Regions from separate parts of the Kitasatospora sp. NPDC057940 genome, predicted to be linked through region 2. Evidence: riboswitches for the same ligand, from Rfam matches in the RefSeq annotation. Region 2 holds a riboswitch; the other holds the start of a gene.
What was found. Region 2 has a riboswitch for S-adenosylmethionine ahead of ACFVTF_RS10300 (aminotransferase class V-fold PLP-dependent enzyme). Riboswitches for the same ligand answer to the same signal wherever they lie in the genome.

Region 1 (7,116 bases), on a different contig from region 2:
GGACGACGGGCCGGTCACCCTCAAGCTGGTCGCCGCCGACTACGGGGAGAACGCCGACACCAGCTCCAAGCTGTACTGGGACGAGATCGCGCGCGGCTTCGAGGCCGCCAACCCCGGCATCAAGGTCGACGTCGAGGTGGACAGCTGGACCGACATCGGCAAGAAGGTCGACGACATGATCGCGGCCGGCAAGTCCCCCGACCTGCTGCAGACCGGCGGTTTCGCCGACCAGGTCGCGGCGGACCGGCTGTACCCGGCCGCCGACGTGCTCTCGATGGACACCCAGGCCAATTTCCTGGACACCTTCGCGCACGCCGGGCAGGTGCTCGGCACCCAGTACGGCATCCCGTTCGTCTCCTCCTCCCGGGTGCTCTTCTACAACAAGGCGGTCTTCCGCCAGGCCGGCATCACCCAGCCGCCGGCCACCTGGAACGAACTGCGCCAGGACGCCGAGAAGATCAAGGCCAAGGTGCCGGGCGTGACCCCGTACGGGCTGCCGCTCGGGCCGGAGGAGGCGCCCGCCGAGTCCATGCTGTGGTCGCTGAGCGGCGGCGGCAGCCTCTCCGACGACGTCGGCAACTACACCATCGACAGCACCCAGAACCAGGCCACCTTCAGCTGGCTGAAGAACAACCTGGTGGCCACCGGGCTGACCTATCCGGACCCGGGCAAGATGAACCGCACCCCGGTCTTCCAGGACTTCGCGGCCGGGAAGGTCGCGATGCTGAACGGGCACCCGACGCTGCTGCGGATGGCCACCGCCGGGAAGATCGACTTCGGGACGGCGCCGATCCCCAAGAAGGACGGCGTGGGCAAGACCGGCAGCCTCGGCGTCGCGGACTGGATGATGGCGTTCAAGGCCAACGGGCACAAGAACGAGATCAAGAAGTTCCTGTCCTTCGCCTACTCCCGCGAGTTCCAGCTGAAGTTCGACGAGCAGTACAACCTGCTGCCGGTCACCCAGGACGCGTTCAACCAGATGACGTCCGACCCGAAGCACGAGGACCTCAAGCAGTTCGCGGTCGGGTTGACCAACGCCAGCTTCTACCCGTTCGGGGACCCGGCCTGGGGCGACGTCAGCAACCGGATCAAGGCCGGGATCGGGCAGGCCGTCACCGGGGACCCGAAGCAGGCGCTCGCCGGGCTGCAGGACGCGGCGGTCAAGGAGGCGGCCCGGGTCCGCAAGTGAACCCGGGCCGGGGCGCCCTCCGGGGGCGGGGTCGTCAGGGTCGGGGCCGTCGGTGCGGGCTCGTCAGGGGAGCGTGATGGCGTAGGCCTTGCGGAGCGTCTCGTGGACCGTCCAGGTGGTCCGGTCGCCCTCGCGCAGCACGGCGCAGTCGCCCGGGCCGACCTCCAGGGTCGGGCCGCCCTCGACCTCGATGGTGGCCCGGCCGCTGAGCACCACGAACAGCTCGTCGGCCTCCACGTCGGTGACCACGCCCGGGGTGATCTGCCAGATGCCGCGCAGCTGGCGGCCGTCGGGGGACTCGGAGAGGACCAGGCCGGAGACCTCCGGGGTGCCGGAGACGATCTGGGCCGGGTCGAGCGGATCGGGTTCGAGGTCGGCGGTGGGGATGTGCACGGCGAAGCTGGGCGTGGTCATACCGCCGACGCTAGCCGGGGCGGCCGGGCGCCGGAGGGCGCACAGTGTGTCCGGCTCACGCGGGAGAATGACACTCCGTAGTGATGGCGGAGGTGTCCTGGTGGGCGAGCTGAGTGAGCGGGACGTGGCGGTGCTGGCCCTGGAGGGGCGGCAGTGGCGGACGGCCGGGGCCAAGGAACGGGCGATCCGGGAGGAGCTGGGGCTCTCCTCCACCCGGTACTACCAGCTGCTGAACGCGCTGCTGGACCGGCCGGAGGCCCTGGCGCACGCCCCGGTCCTGGTGAACCGGCTGCGCCGGATCCGGGAGGCCCGGCGGGCGGCACGGTAGCGGGACGGGGCCGCGGGGTAGGGCTCGGGCATGGGCTTTGACGAGAAGTGGGCGCCGGTCACGGCTGCCGGGCGGGACGGGCTGCGGGCGATCCTGGCGGCGCCGGGTGACGCGGTGATCGCGCTGGACTTCGACGGGACGCTGGCGCCGATCGTGGCGGACCCCGATCGGGCGCGGGCGCATCCGGGGGCGGCGGCCGCGCTGCGGGCGCTGGTGCCGGCGGTGCGGGCCGTGGTGGTGGTGACGGGGCGGCCGGCCGCGCTGGCGGCGGAGTACGGCGGCCTGGACGGGCTGCCCGGGGTCGTGGTGCTGGGGCACTACGGCGCCGAGCGCTGGGAGGGCGGCGAGGTGACCGCGCCGCCGGTGCACCCCGGGGTGGCCGGGGCACGGGCGGCGCTGCCTGGCCTGCTGGCGGCGGCGGGGGCGCCCGAGGGGACGTGGCTGGAGGACAAGGGGCGCTCGCTGGCGGTGCACACCCGGCGCACGGCGGCACCCGAGGAGGCGCTGGAGCTGCTGCGGGCGCCGGTCGGCGAGCTGGCGGCCGGGCACGGGCTGGTGGTGGAGCCCGGGCGGCTGGTGCTGGAGCTGCGGCCGCCGGGGGTGGACAAGGGCGCGGCGCTGACCGGCTTCCTGCGTGAGCGCGGGGCGGCTTCGGTGCTGTACGCGGGGGACGACCTGGGGGACGTGGCGGCCTTCGCGGCGGTGGAGAAGCTGCGCGGCGAGGGGGTGGCGGGGCTGCTGGTGTGCAGCGGCGCGGTGGGGGACGCGCCGGTGCGCGAGCTCGCCGACCGGGCGGACCTGGTGGTCCCGGGCCCGGCCGGCGTGGTGGAGCTGCTCGCGGCGCTGGGCGCGGCCGTCGGCGCGGGCTGAGCCGGGCGGCGGCGCGCCGAGCGGGTTCAGCGTGCGTCGAGCCGGTTCACAGCGCGTTGAGCCGGTTCACAGCGCGTTGAGCTGGTCGAGGAACCACTGCTGCGGGGGCAGCGCGGTGGCCGCCGCCGCGAGGCGCTTGGTGCGGTCGGCGCGCTCCTCCTCGGGCATGGTGAGGCCGGCGTGCAGGGCGTCGGCGGTGGCGATGACGTCGTACGGGTTGACGGTGAGCGCGTCTTCGGCGAGTTCGGCGTGCGCGCCGGCCTCGCGGGAGAGCACCAGGGCGCAGCCGTGGTCGGACACCACCGGAACCTCCTTGGCGACCAGGTTCATGCCGTCCCGGATCGGGTTGACCAGGGCCACGTCGGCGAGCCGGTAGGCGGCCAGGGAGCGCGGGAAGTCGTCGTCGACGTGCAGGATCAGCGGCTGCCAGGCGGGGGTGGCGAACTCGGCGTTGATGTCCTCGGCGAGCCGTTGGACCTGCGCGGTGTAGGCGCGGTACTCGGCGAGGTCGGTGCGCGAGGGGTAGGCGAAGGCGATGTGCACCACCCGGTCGTGCCATTCGGGGCGGGTGCGCAGCAGGTGCCGGTAGGCCTGGAGGCCGCGGACGATGTTCTTGCTCAGCTCGGTGCGGTCGACCCGGACGATGGTGCGGCGCCCGCCGACGGCCTCGCGGAGGGCGGCGAGGCGTTCGTCGACGTCCGGGCGGTGGGAGCGTTCGCGCAGGAAGTCGGCGTCGGCGCCGAGCGCGTGCACGCCGAGCCGGGTGGTGCGGCCGGCGTGGGTGACGGTCATGGCGTCCCGGTCGACCTCGGCACCGAGCAGGTCGGCGCAGCAGTCGGCGAAGGCCAGCGCCCAGCGGCGGGTGAGGAAGCCGGCCCGGTCGGCGCCCAGGATGCCGGTGAGGACGGCCTCGGCGACGTCGTCGGGCAGCAGCCGGAAGTACTCGGGCGGGGCCCACGGGGTGTGCGAGAAGTGGCCGATCCGCAGGTCGGGGCGGGCGGCGCGGAGCAGGGCCGGGGTCAGCGAGAGGTGGTAGTCCTGGACCAGCACGGCGGCCCCGGGGGCGGCCTCGGCGGCCAGCGCCTCGGCGAAGGCGGCGTTGTAGGCGCGGTAGGCGGCCCACTCGGTGCGGAACCCGGCGTCGAAGGCGGGGGCGGTGGGGGTGGCGTAGAGCAGGTGGTGGACGAACCAGAGGGTGGAGTTGGCGACGCCGTTGTAGGCGCGGGCGAAGGTGTCGGCATCGATGTCCAGCATGCGGACGGCCTGGCCGCCCACGTCGTGCCCGGCGAGGTCGAGGCGGCCGTCCGGGGCCTCCCTGGCGGCCTGCCGGTCGGCCGCGCCGAGGGCGGCGCAGACCCAGACGGCGTCGGGGTCGTCGATGGCGGAGAGGCCGGAGACCAGGCCTCCGCCGCCGCGGCGGAGGGTCAGCGCGCCGTCGTCCGCGGTGCTGAACGACACCGGTCCCCGATTGGAGGCCACCAGGACGGGGGCGGTGCCGGTCACACTCGAACGTTCGGTCGTGAGATCGCCCATGGTTGGTACGTTGCCGGGGCTCCGGAGCGGCAAACCCTTTCGGTGGGTGTTCAGTGTCGGGTCGCGTACTCGGGCACGGTGTGCATGGGCGGGCGTTCCAGGGCGGTCACCGGGTGGGTGTGGGCGGTGAACTCCCGGCTCTGCGGGTCGCGGGTGAACTGGGTCAGCAGCGGGTGGACGAGGTCGGCCGAGGCCTTCAGCCGGTGGGTGCGGTCGAGGCGTTCCAGGGCGGTGCGGTAGATGGTCGCGGCCATCCGGCCGAGGGCCTGGCCGTCCTGGTGCCGGTGGTGCCGGACGCCGACGTCCACCTGGGCCAGGGCGTCCAGCCCGACCGTCTCCAGCGCGTCGACCAGCAGGCCGAGTTCGACGCCGTAGCCGGTGGGGAAGGGGAGCCGTTCGAGCAGCGCGCGGCGGGCCGCGTACTCGCCGCCGAGCGGCTGGACGAAACCGGCGAGTTCCGGCCAGTGCAGGTTGAGCAGCGGGCGGGCGACCAGTTCGGTGACCCGGCCGCCGCCGGCCGGGACCACCGCCCCCTCGGTCTCCAGCGGCCGGTCGTACATGGCCTTGACCAGCTGGATGTCCGGTTCGGTGAGCAGCGGGCCGAGGATGCCGGAGACGAAGGCCGGGTCGAACTCGCGCAGGTCGGCGTCGACGAAGCAGACGATGTCGCCGCGGGTGACCAGCAGCGAGCGCCAGAGCACCTCGCCCTTGCCGGGGACGGCGGGCAGCCGGGGCAGGATCGCGTCGCGGTACTCCACCCGGGCGCCGGCCCGGGCGGCGACGGCGGCGGTGGCGTCGGCCGAGCCGGAGTCGACCACGACGAGTTCGTCGACCAGCGGGAGGCGCTCCATCAGCTCGCGGCGGATGGTGCGGACGATGTCGCCGACGGTGGCCTCCTCGTCCAGCGCGGGCAGCACCACGCTGACCGTGTGGCCGGTCCGGCGCTTGGCCTCCAGCAGGGCGTGCACCGGCCGGTCGACCGCGCTCCACGAGCGGCGGCGCAGCCAGGACGCCGCCTGCGGGAGCAGCGCGGGGGTCGGTTCGGCGGGCACGGGACTCTCCTCGGCGGGGTCGGTGGGACGCGCCATCTCGCGTGGCGGACGATCCCATTCGGGGTTGACGCCTTCGGATACAGTCTTCGTACAGCGGCCGGACCTTTGCACGCCGGGGTCGCCGTTGAGCACCACCACAATTTCACATGCTCATCCAGAGGGACTGAGGGAACGGCCCGTTGACGTCCCGGCAACCTTCTCGCGCGGCTGTCTGTCGACAGGCCCCGGCGGGACAGGTGCCAATTCCGGCCTGTGGCGCGACCGTGCCACGGGGAAGATGAGGAGAGAGGCCTCCGCCATCATGGCTATCGACACTGTCGCACCCGCATCCGTGGACCTCGGCCCCGCCACCGCGCTGTCCTGTCGGGAGTGCGGCACCCGCTTCCCGCTCGGTCCGAGCTTCGCCTGCCTGGAGTGCTTCGGCCCGCTGGAGATCGCGTACGACTTCGGCAGCGAGGACGCCGAGGAGCTGCGCCGCCGGATCGAGGCCGGCCCGAGCTCGATCTGGCGCTACGCGCCGCTGCTGCCCGTCCCGGCCGACGTCGCCACCAAGCCCAACCTGAACCCCGGCTGGACCCCGCTGGTCAAGGCGGACAACCTGGGCCGCGAGCTGGGCTTCACCGCGCAGCTGCACATCAAGGACGACTCGGGCAACCCGACCCACTCGTTCAAGGACCGCGTGGTGGCCTGCGCCATCGAGGCCGCGCGGGCCTTCGACTTCACGACGCTCTCCTGCTCCTCCACCGGCAACCTGGCCGGCGCGGTGGGCGCGGCGGCCGCCCGGGCCGGCTTCAAGTCCTGCGTGTTCATCCCGCACGACCTGGAGCAGGGCAAGGTCGTCATGGCCGGGGTGTACGGCGGCGAGCTGGTCGGCATCGAGGGCAACTACGACGATGTGAACCGCTTCTGCTCGGAGCTGATCGGCGACCCGGCCGGCGAGGGCTGGGGCTTCGTCAACGTCAACCTGCGCCCGTACTACGGCGAGGGCTCCAAGACGCTGGCGTACGAGATCTGCGAGCAGCTCGGCTGGCGGCTGCCGGAGCAGATCGTCATCCCGATCGCCTCCGGCTCCCAGCTGACCAAGATCGACAAGGGGCTGCAGGAGCTGATCAGGCTCGGCCTGGTCGAGGACCGGCCGTACAAGGTCTTCGGCGCCCAGGCGGCGGGGTGCTCCCCGGTGTCGGCGGCGTTCAAGGCCGGCCAGGACGTGATCCGCCCGGTCAAGCCGGACACCATCGCCAAGTCGCTGGCGATCGGCAACCCGGCGGACGGCCCGTACGTGCTGGACATCGCCCGGCGCACCGGCGGCGCGGTCGAGGACGTCACCGACGCCGAGGTGGTGGACGCGATCCGGCTGCTGGCCCGGACCGAGGGCGTCTTCGCCGAGACCGCGGGCGGGGTGACCGTCGGCGTGCTGAAGAAGCTGGTGGAGACCGGCCAGCTGGACCCGGCCAAGGAGACCGTCGCGATCAACACCGGCGACGGCCTGAAGACCCTGGACGCCGTCGCCGGGTCCGGGATGACCGCCGTCATCCGCCCGACCCTGGCGTCCTTCCACGACGCCGGCCTCGCGTCCGCCTGAACACCCCCCACCCCGCTGGGCCCCGTCCGCTAGGAGAACCATGAGCGCCAACGTCCGTATCCCCACCATCCTGCGCACCTACACCGGCGGCGCCGCCGAGGTGGCCGCCGAGGGCGCCACCCTGGGCGAGGTCATCGCCGACCTGGAG
Region 2 (7,116 bases):
TCCACGGCGTTGCACCAGCGGCAGCGCACCGACTCGATCGTCTCGCTCAGCACCTCGGTCTCCTCGACCTTGGAGTCGCCGGCCAGGTCGAAGTGCAGGAACTCGGTGACCCGCGCGGTGCGGGTCACGTCGAAGCGGGTGAGGTTTCCGCACAGGGTGCAGCGCCAGCGCGTCTCGGCGGTCAGGGCGGGGACGGTCATCGGGGGTCCTCTCGGGTGGTCCCTGGGTGGGCCAGGCGCTCCCCCCGGAGCCCCGGCGTCGGCGGCGGGAGGCGGGAATGCCCGCCCCAAGCCTATTGCCTGGGGCAACCATCCCGGCCACCGGTCAGGAGAACGAGCGGGCTAGTCCACCTGCCGTACAAGGCCGTGTCACACGCCCGACACGGAGGGATGCTTGGCCGCATGGCACTGACGGCCCCCGGGCACACCGACGCGCGGGGCGAGCACCCGTCCGTGCCCGCCCCGGCGGTCACCTACGCCCTGATCGCGCTCAACACCCTGGTGTTCCTGCTGGGCCCGGCCGCCGGGCTCAACCCGCTGTACGGCACCGGCCAGTCCCGGCTCTGCGCGGAGCAGCGGTACGAGCAGCGCTGGGGCGTCATCCCCGCCGAGGTGCTGGCCGGCCGCCCGCTGACCGCCGAGCAGCTGGCCCAGGCCCCCGACCCGGCCCCGGGCTGCCCGGCCGCGCCCACCCCGGGCAAGCACCCGGCGCTGTCCGTCCTCACCGGGCTCTTCGTGCACGCCGGCTGGCTGCACCTGCTGGGCAACCTGCTCTTCCTCCACGTCTTCGGCCCCACCGTCGAACAGCGGCTGGGCCGGGCCCGGTTCGCCGTCTTCTACCTGGCCGCCGGCAGCCTGGCCACGTACGGGTTCGCCCTCGCCGAGGCGCACTCCCCGGGCTCCACCCTGGTGCTGATCGGCGCCTCCGGCGCGATCTCCGCCGTCCTCGGCGCCTACCTGCGCTTCCATCCGCGCGCCCGGGTGACGACGCTCGTCCCGCTGCTGCTGTTCCTGCCGCTGCGCTTCCCGGCCTGGCTGGTGCTCGGCCTCTGGTTCGCCCTGCAGTGGTGGTCGGTCCACTCGGCCGGGCCCGGGGTGGCCTATCTGGTCCACGTGATCGGCTTCTCGGCGGGCTTCCTCCACGCCTGCACGGCGGTCAGCCACCCCCCGAGACGACCCGGCTGACGCCCGATACGCTGGCGGCACCCCACAAAGGAGCCCGAACAGTGATCACCGCCATCGTCCTGATCAAGACCAGTGTCGACCGCATCCCGGAGATCGCCGAGGCCATCGCGGCCATCGAGGGCGTCAGCGAGGTGTACTCGGTGACCGGTGGCTACGACCTGGTGGCGATGGTCCGGGTGCGCCGGCACGACGATCTGGCCACGGTCATCCCGGGCCGGCTGAACAAGGTCCCGGGCGTGGCCCACACCGAGACCCAGATCGCCTTCCGCACCTACTCCCAGCACGACCTTGAGGCCGCCTTCGCCCTCGGCCTGGACGAGTAGGCCCCTTCGGCCCCGCCGACCGGGCCCCTCAGCCCTGCTGACGCCCCCGGTCGACCTGCACGGTGGCGACGCAGCGCCCGCCCTCGTTGCGGTAGTCCCACGCGGCACCGTCCGTGACCAGCTCGCGCACGGCGGTCAGGAAGCGGTCGACGTGCTCGTCCGGGGTACCGGCCCCGAAGCTCACCCGGATCGCGTTCAGGCTGCGCTCGCCGGGCAGCGACGGCTCGGGCGCCCCGCACTCGGAGGGGGAGACCTCCTCGTCCCCCAGCAGGGTGCGCAGCAGCGGGTGCGCGCAGAACAGGCCGTCGCGGACCCCGATGCCGTACTCGGCGGACAGCGCGGCCGAGAAGTGCGAGCTGTTCCAGCCCTGGACGACGAAGGACAGCACACCCACCCGGGCCGCCTCGGCACCGAACAGGTTCAGCACCTTGACCTGCGGGATCTCCGCCAGCCCGGCGGTCAGCCGGGCGATCAGCTGCCGCTCCCGGGCCTCCAGCGCGTCGAAGCCCGCCTCGCTCAGCGCCCGGCAGGCCGAGGCGATCGCGTAGGCGCCGATGACGTTCGGCGAGCCGGCCTCGTGCCGGGCCGGGCCGGAGTGCCACTGGACGGCCACCGAGCCGTCGCTCTCCCGGGCCACCGTCCGGGTCGCCCCGCCGCCGGCCAGGTAGGGGTCGGCCGCGTCCAGCCAGTCCGCCCGGCCGGCCAGCACGCCGGCGCCGAAGGGCGCGTAGATCTTGTGGCCGGAGAAGGCGATCCAGTCGACGTCCAGCTCGCGCACCGAGACCCGGTGGTGCGGGGCCAGCTGGGCGGCGTCCAGCACCACCCGGGCGCCGTGCCGGTGCGCCGTCCCGGTCAGCTCGGCGACCGGCCACAGCTCGCCGGTCACGTTGGAGGCGCCGGTGACGCAGAGCAGCTTGGGGCCCTCGGGCGCCTCGGCGAGCGCGGCGTCCAGGGCGGCGACCGCCTCGGCGTGCGAGCGCGGCGCGCGCAGGTAGTGGACGTCGAGCCCGGCGTGCGCCCAGGGCAGCAGCGAGGCGTGGTGCTCGGTCTCGAAGGCGAACACCCGGGTCCCGGCCGGGACGGCCGAGGCGAGCAGGTTCAGCGAGTCGGTGGTGGCCCGGGTGAAGACCACCTGGTCGCCCTCGCGCAGGTCGAGGAACTCGGCGACGGTGCGGCGGCTCTGCTCGAACAGGTCGGTGGACAGCTGGGAGAGGTACCCGGCGCCGCGGTGCACGCTGCCGTAGTAGGGGGCGTAGGCGGAGACGTCGTCCCAGACCCGCTGGAGCGCCGGGGAGCTGGCCGCGTAGTCGAGGGCCGCGTACCCGACCTTCTCGCCGCTGGCGAGCGGGACCTGCACGTCGTGGCCGAGGACGGCGAGGGGGGCGCAGAGTTCAACACGAGGCTGCCGCGCGGAGCGCGTCGAGACAAGGGTGGCGGCGGGCGACGGGTGGGAGACGGACATGAGGATGCACTCCTTCTGGGGGTCTGGGACCCCGGGAGTGCTAAGTCGTCGGGTGTCCGCGCTTGCCGCACGGACGATTTGCCGAGCGACCCGGTCCTCACCCAGGGCACCCCGCCACGGACGGAGGGTTGCCGGACAGCAAGCTGGGGCTTGGCGCTGTCACTCATGACCTGGCCCAGACTCTAGGTCGCGCCCAGCGAGTGGTCAAACGGGCATCCACCATCCGGACAGCCGAGGAGCCCGCGCCGGCGTTCCGGCACGGGCTCCCAAGTACCGCCTCACACCCGGCTGGTGGCCTCCGACCAACGCCGCAGCAGTTCCTGCGCCGCGCCCGAGTCGATGGCCCGCTCCGCCCGCGCCATGCCGGCCGCGAGCTGTTCGGTGAGCGGCGCCTCGCCCAGGTCGAGCGCGACCAGCGCCGCCGCCGTGTTCATCAGGACGGCGTCCCGCACGGCCCCGCGCTCGCCGGCCAGCAGCCGCCGCGCGACCTCGGCGTTGTACGAGGGGTCCGCCCCGCGCAGCGCCTCGATGCCGACCAGCTCGACGCCGACGTCCCGCGGGTCGAAGGCGGTCTCGGTGACGGTCCCGTCCCGCACGATCCACACCTGCGAGGTGGTGGTGATGGTCAGCTCGTCCAGGCCGTCGTCGCCCCGGAAGACCAGGCCGGTCGAGCCGCGCCGGGCGAGCACGCCGGCGATCAGTCCGGCGAGCCGGGTGTCGAAGCAGCCGATCGCGTGCGAGGTGACCTTGGCCGGGTTGGTCAGCGGGCCGAGGATGTTGAACGCGGTCGGCACCCCGAGGTCGCGCCGGGCCGTGGCGGCGTGCCGCATCGACGGGTGGAACTTGGCCGCGAAGCAGAAGGTCAGCCCGACCTCCTCGGCGATCTCGGCGACCCGCCGGGCCGACAGGTCGAGGCGGACGCCGAGCTTCTCCAGCACGTCCGAGGAGCCGCTGGCCGAGGAGGAGGCCCGGTTGCCGTGCTTGACCACCTTGGCGCCGGCCGCGGCCGCGACGATCGCCGACATGGTGGAGATGTTGACGGTCTTGGCCCGGTCGCCGCCGGTGCCGACGATGTCCACGGCCGGGCCGGGGATGTCCAGCGGCTCGGCGTGCGCGTACATCGCGTCCACCAGGCCGGTGATCTCGTCGACCGTCTCGCCCTTGGCCCGCAGCGCCACCATGAACCCGGCCACCTGGACGGGGGACGCCTCGCCGCTCATGATCCGGTCCATCGCCCACGCGGTGGCCGAGCGGTCGAGGTCCTCCCCCTTCAACAGCGCCGCCAGGACGTCCGGCCAGGTGCGGACCACCTGCGCGGGTGCGGTACCACCGTTCGCAGGGTTCACGTTCACCATGGCTGACTCCAGCTGTTGTCGGGTTCCCCGCGTCGGGGGGACGTCCGTACGGATGGAGTCAGCCTATCGACCGGCGGGGTCCCCGCGGCGGCCTCTTCTCTGGTCCTGAGACGGCACCGCTCAGCGGCTGACGGGCGCCCGCTTGGCCAGCCGCGCCCGCAGCAGGGTGGCGACCGCCTCGGCCAGCGCCACCGGGTCCACCGGGCGGGAGATCGCGGCGTCGGCCCGGCTCCAGGCGGCCAGCCAGGAGTCCTGCGGCCGGCCGATCAGCACCAGCACCGGCGGGCAGCCGTAGATCTCGTCCTTGAGCTGGCGGCCGAGCCCGAGCCCGCCGGCCGGCACCGCCTCGCCGTCCAGGATGCAGAGGTCCACGCCGCCCTTCTCCAGTGCCTTCAGCACCGCGGGGGTGGTCGCGCACTCCAGGTAGGAAAGTTCCGGAAGGTCCTCGACGGGCCGGCGGCCGAGTGCCGTCAGCACCTGCTCGCGGGTGTTGCGGTCATCGCTGTAGACGAGGACGGTGAGCGTCTCGTCGGTCGTGTACGCCATGGGCCCTGCTCCCTCAAGTGTGATCCGGACCACGTTCGCCTGATCCGGATGCTACTCCCGATCACCCGTCGCCGAGTCCCTTCGCGGACCTTCCTCCTCAAGCCGCCGCGCCCGCGACTCACCCGCCCGGAGGACGGCCCGTCACCCGGACCCGTCCAGACCACCCGTACGGCCGATAAGGGGCCCGCGCATTACCCCCGGAGGCTCCGCCATGCGTGCAACGACGCGCTGGGCAACGGGGTCGCGGGCCCCTTCGAGGAACCGTCAGAAAAGGGACACGCCGCTGCTCAGCCGCCATTGGGACCCCCCACCGCCCTCCAGGGGGGCATACCGCACGCACCGGACACTCCGAGGGACACCCCCCGGCGTGAAGACGGAATAAGGGACCGACATAATGTCCGTCGTGGCGACAGCAACAGCAGTAGAAACCGGGCACGCGCACGGATCGGTCAACCGGCCGAACATGGTCAGCGTCGGAACGATCGTCTGGCTCAGTTCCGAGTTGATGTTCTTCGCGGCCCTCTTCGCGATGTACTTCACGCTCCGCTCCGTCAAGGGAGCCGAGTTCTGGACCGAGAAGGCGCACGCCCTCAACGTGCCCTTCTCCTCGGTCAACACCACGATCCTGGTGCTCTCCTCGCTGACCTGCCAGCTCGGCGTGTTCGCTGCCGAGCGCGGGGACGTGAAGAAGCTCCGCTCGTGGTTCGTCATCACCTTCGTGATGGGCGCGATCTTCATCGGCGGCCAGATCTTCGAGTACACCGAGCTGGTCAAGAAGGACGGCCTCTCGCTGTCCTCCGACCCGTACGGCACGGTGTTCTACCTGACCACCGGCTTCCACGGTCTGCACGTGACGGGTGGTCTGATCGCCTTCCTGCTGGTCCTGGGACGGACGTACGCAGCCAAGCGCTTCACGCACGAGCAGGCCACCGCCGCGATCGTCGTGTCGTACTACTGGCACTTCGTCGACGTCGTGTGGATCGGCCTGTTCGCGACCATCTACCTGATCAAGTAACCAGCTGATCAGGTCGCTGGCCACCGGCTTCGGTCCCCGCCCTCACCGGCGTCGGGCCGATTCTGCCGGTGGCGACGCTCCCACCGACCGACCGCGCGCGCAGCCCTAGACAGGCAGCCTCGTGCCGGCCAGACCGGCCGCCGGGTGCACCCACCAGTCGACCAGATCCTGACACCGGGGTTATTCCGTGAAAAAGCTCTCCGCACGACGGCGCCACCCATTGGCGGCGCTGGTCGTCCTACTTCTCGCCCTGGCGGCAACCGGGGGGCTGTACGCCGCGTTCGCGCCCGCCGACAAGGCGCAGGCCGACGTCGCCGCGCAGTCGCTCGCGATCGATGAGGGCAAGAAGCTCTTCGCCGTGGGCTGCTCCTCGTGCCACGGCCTGAACGGCCAGGGCAGCAGTGACGGTCCGAGCCTGGTCGGCGTCGGCTCCGCCTCCGTCGACTTCCAGGTCGGTACCGGCCGCATGCCGGCCCAGCAGCCCGGCGCCCAGGTGCCGCGCAAGAAGAACATCTACTCGCAGGCGGAGATCGACCAGCTCGCCGCCTTCGTCGCCTCGCTCGGCCCCGGCCCGGTGACGCCGACCCCGGAGCAGTACACCTCGACCAACCCGGATGACATCTCCAAGGGTGGCGAGCTGTTCCGCACCAACTGCGCCCAGTGCCACAACTTCGCCGGCCAGGGCGGTGCCCTGACCAAGGGCAAGTACGCCCCGTCGCTGGAGGGCGTGGACGCCAAGCACATCTACGAGGCCATGCAGACCGGCCCGCAGAACATGCCGTCGTTCCCGGACACCACCATGCCCGAGGAGCAGAAGAAGCAGATCGTGGCCTTCGTCCGCCACACCACCTCCGATGAGCCCAACCCCGGTGGTCTCACGCTCGGCAGCCTCGGTCCGGTGACCGAGGGTCTGTTCGGCTGGATCTTCGGTCTCGGCACGCTCATCGCGGTCGCGATCTGGGTCGCCGCCCACACCACCAAGGCCAAGAAGTCATGAGCCACGACATGTCAGAAGACAAGCTTCCGGAGTCACACGGCTCCGCCGGTGACGTCGCCGCGCACGGCGACCCGTTCGCCGACCCGGGCCTTCCGGCCCACGAGCCCCGCCGCACCGACATCGACGAGCGGGCCGCCAAGCGGGCCGAGCGTCAGGTCTCGCTGATGTTCGTGGTCTCGATGCTCGCCACCATCGGCTTCATCGCCTCGTACGTGGCCATCGACCCGGACAAGA

Region 1: linked by a shared signal. The riboswitch ahead of thrC (threonine synthase) and the one ahead of ACFVTF_RS10300 (aminotransferase class V-fold PLP-dependent enzyme) in region 2 are both predicted to bind S-adenosylmethionine.

The regions. Positions count from the first base shown of each region.
Region 1 covers NZ_JBHVPH010000012.1:1,464-8,579, forward strand. Annotated here, with positions in the region: gene ACFVTF_RS19425 (extracellular solute-binding protein) at 1-1,189, shown strand, start outside; gene ACFVTF_RS19430 (cupin domain-containing protein) at 1,253-1,603, opposite strand; gene ACFVTF_RS19435 (DUF3263 domain-containing protein) at 1,671-1,931, shown strand; gene otsB (trehalose-phosphatase) at 1,962-2,801, shown strand; gene ACFVTF_RS19445 (trehalose-6-phosphate synthase) at 2,868-4,334, opposite strand; gene ACFVTF_RS19450 (glucosyl-3-phosphoglycerate synthase) at 4,385-5,362, opposite strand; SAM riboswitch class I at 5,534-5,670, shown strand; gene thrC (threonine synthase) at 5,688-6,968, shown strand; gene ACFVTF_RS19460 (MoaD/ThiS family protein) at 7,009-7,116, shown strand, end outside.
Region 2 covers NZ_JBHVPH010000004.1:431,068-438,183, forward strand. Annotated here, with positions in the region: gene ACFVTF_RS10285 (hypothetical protein) at 1-200, opposite strand, end outside; gene ACFVTF_RS10290 (rhomboid family intramembrane serine protease) at 402-1,184, shown strand; gene ACFVTF_RS10295 (Lrp/AsnC ligand binding domain-containing protein) at 1,226-1,507, shown strand; gene ACFVTF_RS10300 (aminotransferase class V-fold PLP-dependent enzyme) at 1,536-2,969, opposite strand; SAM riboswitch class IV at 3,023-3,140, opposite strand; gene trpD (anthranilate phosphoribosyltransferase) at 3,248-4,324, opposite strand; gene ACFVTF_RS10310 (hypothetical protein) at 4,445-4,870, opposite strand; gene ACFVTF_RS10315 (heme-copper oxidase subunit III) at 5,265-5,885, shown strand; gene ACFVTF_RS10320 (c-type cytochrome) at 6,073-6,882, shown strand; gene ACFVTF_RS10325 (Rieske 2Fe-2S domain-containing protein) at 6,891-7,116, shown strand, end outside.